DNA from 2 places in the Paenibacillus nicotianae genome. Region 2 is predicted to be linked to the other one. Evidence: predicted binding sites of a transcription regulator. Region 2 holds the regulator's gene; the other holds the start of a gene.

Region 1 (2,420 bases), on a different contig from region 2:
CTGCTCTTTCGGAGATAGTGGTGGAACAATTTTTTGATTATAGTTCGTTATCAGAAGATTATATGCTAAAACAATAAAGTATTAATACAGTACTTTGTTTATGTCTATTTATTCTTTCTATAATCTATTACTCTATAACATCAAAAAGACCTTCATCCACTTGAAGGTCTTTTTAATCATACTTGATTTGAATTAATGTGCTTGATCGCTATGTTGCAACGGTAATGTCGCTGTAGCCGATACTGCTGGCATCGTTGAAATGGTAGGTTCATTATGTTGAGTATGCCCTGAACCGTCTGGAGCAAGTTGGCTTTCTTTTTTGATATAAGCGGTGAAATAAATTCCTGCTACAAATACCGCTCCACCGGTTAGATTACCAAGCCATACCGGAATAAAGTTCATCAGATACATATCCCAGGAATAATACCCTGCAAAGATCGCTGCTGGAATCAAAAACATATTAGCGACAACGTGCTGAAATCCGATAGCGACAAATGCCATCGTTGGGAACCAGATACCGAGTATTTTACCGCTAATACTATCCGCACTATAAGATAACCAGACAGCTAGAGCTACCAACCAGTTACAACCGATCCCGGATAAAAACATCTGTGCAAAGCTTCCTTCTAATTTGTGCCCTGCCATTTCTACTGTTTTGGTCAAGTAAGGGCCGGTCTCGGTTAATCCCACCACATGCCCGAAGAAGTAAGCGACAAACAAAGCACCTAATAGATTAGCGACAGTAATAGCTAGTAAATTACGTGCCACTTCCAGCGTACTGATTCGCTTCGCCATCCGTGCTAATGGAACAGCCATCATATTACCGGTTAATAGTTCTCCACCTGCAACCAGTACCAGAATCAAGCCTACAGGGAACAACGCCGCTCCGATAAAGTTAGCAAAACTTCCCCATGATTCCGGTGTATTGGCGATCACTCGAATATCTAATAAAAATCCTAATGCAATAAAAGCTCCACCTAGAAAACCAAGCACAAGCATCTGTATCCAGGTCGACTTGGCTTTGATGATTCCTGTCTCAATCGTATTCATTGCAATTTGTTGTGGTTTGTAATAAGCCATGTGTTGCATCCCCCTTATAAGCATCTATATCCGCATAATTAAATTACCTTTTCATATTTCAATTTTAATACAACTACTTTGTGAAAAAAGTAACAAATGTCACTATGAAAAAGAATTTGTGAAATTAAGCACAAAAGCCTGTACAGTGGGGGACTGTACAGGCTTTGTTAGGGGTAGACTTTTGATAACGATAATTGGGAGCTTGAAATGATATAAAATGATTGAGTGTTAGTTCAATTAAGCGTGAACTTCTTGTTGTGTCTGAATCGGTGCTAATGCTTGCAAACCTACAGTATTCAAGTAGTTCCAAGGTTTGTTGTAATGTGGTTGGAAGAAGAAGTCGATAAAGGCCAGTTGATCGACTGTCATTTGATTTTGGATACAGACAGAGATCGTATTAATCGATTGAGTTAAATCGACTTTGGACATCAATTGTGCGCCTAAGATGCGACGTGTTTCTTTTTCATATACCACTTTCAATGTAACAGTCTCATGTGTCGGCATAAATTCTGGACGGTAATGATCGTGCATCGTGCTTGTTTCTACATTCAAGCCTGCTTCACGAGCGGCTGTCTCGGTCATCCCTGTACCTGCAATATTATCTTCATAAATTTTGATACCGGATGTGCCTTGAGTACCCATATATTCATTCGTAGGTTGAACAAGGTTACGTGCAACCAGTGTACCCATACGTACTGCATTCGTAGCTAACGGAATATAGGCATGTTTGCCTGTTGGGTTGTAGAAGATCGCACAGCTATCTCCAGCAGCGAACACATCTTTTTTGCTTGTTTGCATATATTTATCGACCAGGATCGCACCGTTAACTAGCATATCGACTTGCCCTTTAAGCAATTCAGTATTCGGACGGAAACCGATACACAAGATAACCATATCTGCTTCATGTGTTGCTTTGTCCGTAACGACATTGGTAACTTTACCATGTTCACCTGTGAATTTTACCACTTTCTCAGATAGCGCAAGTTCGATGCCATGCTCTTGTAGAGAAGCTTCTGTACGGTCTGTAAATTCAGGGTCAAGATATTTGCTCAAAATACGTTCTTCTGCATCGATCAAAGTCACTTGTTTGCCATTCATTTGGAACGCTTCAACCAGTTCCACACCGATATAACCTGCACCTACAACAACGATATTTTTAGCATGCTGTGCTTTTTCAATAATGGTATTGGAGTGATTGTAGTTTTTGCAAAGTAAAATGTTATCCAGTTCGATACCTTCAAATTTAGGAACGATGGGCCAAGAACCAGTAGTCATAATTAATTTGTCGTACGTATCTGTTAGTTCAATACCTGTAGTCAGGTCACGAGCTTGTAATGTTT
Region 2 (2,420 bases):
CATTCAAAAATACAGATCTTGCGCCATATTCAGTACCCATTTTCAATGCTTCTAGTGCAGGTACGGCTGTTGGATCACCAGATACTCCTTTATGAATAAGAGCTGCCAAACGCATTTCTTCAAACATATCCAGGTTATTATTACTTGCCGGGCCATCTGTACCCAAAGAAACGACAACGCCTGCACGCAACAAATCAGGTACACGTGCTACTCCACTTGCTAATTTGAGGTTACTGCCCGGATTATGAGAAATTGCGACTTTATTTTCAGCAAGTACTTCAATCTCTTCATCATTCAAATGAACAGCATGTGCTAGCAATGCTGGGCGAGTGAAAAATCCTAATTTTTCCAAATGAGCTACAGGACGTAATCCATAATCAGTAACGTTTAATTGAACTTCTGCCAGTGTCTCAGACATATGTGTATGCAGCGGCAAATCCAGATCATGAGCTGCTTGTACAAATTGTTCGATGTATGCAGGTGGACAAGTATACGGTGCGTGTGGAGACATCATCGTTGTAATACGTCCATTTGCTTGACCATGCCAATCACGTGCAAAGTCGATCGATTGTTTTAGCTTTTGCTTTTGCTCTTCTTCTGAACATAAGCCGATTACACCACGCATCAATACTGCACGCATACCGGATTGTTCTACGACTTCTGCTACACGTTCTGAGCGGTCATACATATCGAGGAATGTAGTCGTACCGCCTTTTAACATTTCTAATACTGATAAAGCAGTTCCCCAGTATACATCGTCACTTGTGAATTTCGCTTCCATCGGCCACATTTTTTCTTGTAACCATACTTGTAGAGCCAGATCGTCTCCATAGCCGCGTAGCAACGACATTGCTGCATGACCATGACTGTTCACTAGACCTGGGATAAAGAACAAATGATTACCATCGACTACTGTCGTGCCTTCTTCGATCACAGGTTCTTCTTCTCCAAGATAAGTGATCCATCCATCTTCTATCACCATATGTCCAAAAAGCATCGATTTCTCTTCGCTCATTACAGCAAACATACCGTTTTTGATAACCCATTTGTTCGAAGTATTATTCATTAGTTTCATGTTCCTTTCCATCTTCCAGATAATAGGCAAGGCTTAATAAATCCGTTGTAAAATCAGCAGTGTGCACACGAATATGCGGTGGAGCTTTCAAAATAATCGGAGCAAAATTCAAAATCGCTTCTATTCCAGCTTCTATCAACTGATCGGCTACACGCTGTGCTTCAATATTTGGTACCGTAATAATACCAATACGAATACTTTTTTCTTTGATCGTTGCTCCCAATTCTTCAATCGGTTGCACGACTAATGTATTGATCATCGAACCTACTTTAGGCTCAAGAGAATCAAAAACAGCTACAATTTTCATTGTTTCTTTGAGATACATATTATAGTTAGAAAGGGCATGCCCTAGATTACCTGCACCTACAAGTGCGACATTAATTTGTTGATCTAATTTTAAAATATGACGTATTTTTTCAATCAGATACGATACATCATAACCGATCCCTTTGCGTCCAAAATCTCCAAAATACGCTAAATCTTTGCGAATTTGTGCTGGATTCAAATCTAATTTTTGTCCCAGTTCTTGCGAAGACACTGTAGGAACTTCACGAGTGTGAAGTTCGTTCAAGTATCGAAGGTATACAGGTAGTCTTCGCACGACTGCTTCTGATATTTTGTCGGATTTCATGCTTGCTCCCCCTCTTGATTTACAGTTTCCTTTTCAGGTTCGGCCTGGCTAAGCCATTCTGTAATACGGGGTACCATCTGCTCTGTAGGCATATGTTCCATTTTGGGACCGGGCAATGAATATAGAAAATGCTTGCCATAATAGGATTCGATCACACGAGTGTCATAGACAATAACGATTCCTCGATCACTAGATGTCCGTACTAATCTACCAAAACCTTGTTTGAAACGGATAACTGCTTGCGGTACAGATAATTTCATAAATGGATTTTTCTTTTCTTTTTTAAGCCGTTCACTTTTGGCTTCAAGCAGTGGATGATTGGGCGGTTGAAAAGGTAAACGCACGATCGCCAGACAAGTTAATGCTTCGCCTGGAATATCGACCCCTTCCCAAAAACTGCTTGTACCGAGCAAGACCGAAGCCGAGCGCTCTTGAAATCTTCGAGTTAGCTTGGTACGACTTCCTCCATCAACGCCTTGACCAAATACTGCAATATCGCTATGTGATAACTTCTCTTTCAAAGGCTCATACACCTGCTTGAGCATCCGATAAGAGGTAAATAACACCATCATTCGTCCATTGGTCGCTTTTGCAGTCTCCGCCAATGAGTTCGCTAATGTATCTACAAAGAACGCATCACCCACACTGCCTTTGACACTTGGGAAATCGCGCGGAATCAACAATAGCGATTGTTCACGATAATTGAAAGGTGAA

What was found. The regulator Rex, encoded in region 2, represses fermentation and respiration genes when NADH is low (regulators of the CRP and FNR family bind a similar motif). The targets are predictions, from matches to a motif close to TTGTGAAATATTTCACAA.
Region 1: a site for Rex is predicted at 1,197-1,214, ahead of ACFSGI_RS21440 (formate/nitrite transporter family protein). Genes of this name have one in related genera too.

Annotation. Positions count from the first base shown of each region.
Region 1 is NZ_JBHUGF010000011.1:602,450-604,869, reverse strand. Features, by position in the region: gene ACFSGI_RS21440 (formate/nitrite transporter family protein) at 193-1,080, opposite strand; gene ACFSGI_RS21435 (FAD-dependent oxidoreductase) at 1,318-2,420, opposite strand, start outside.
Region 2 is NZ_JBHUGF010000010.1:758,471-760,890, reverse strand. Features, by position in the region: gene ACFSGI_RS07585 (amidohydrolase) at 1-1,066, opposite strand, end outside; gene ACFSGI_RS07580 (redox-sensing transcriptional repressor Rex) at 1,059-1,706, opposite strand; gene dinG (ATP-dependent DNA helicase DinG) at 1,703-2,420, opposite strand, start outside.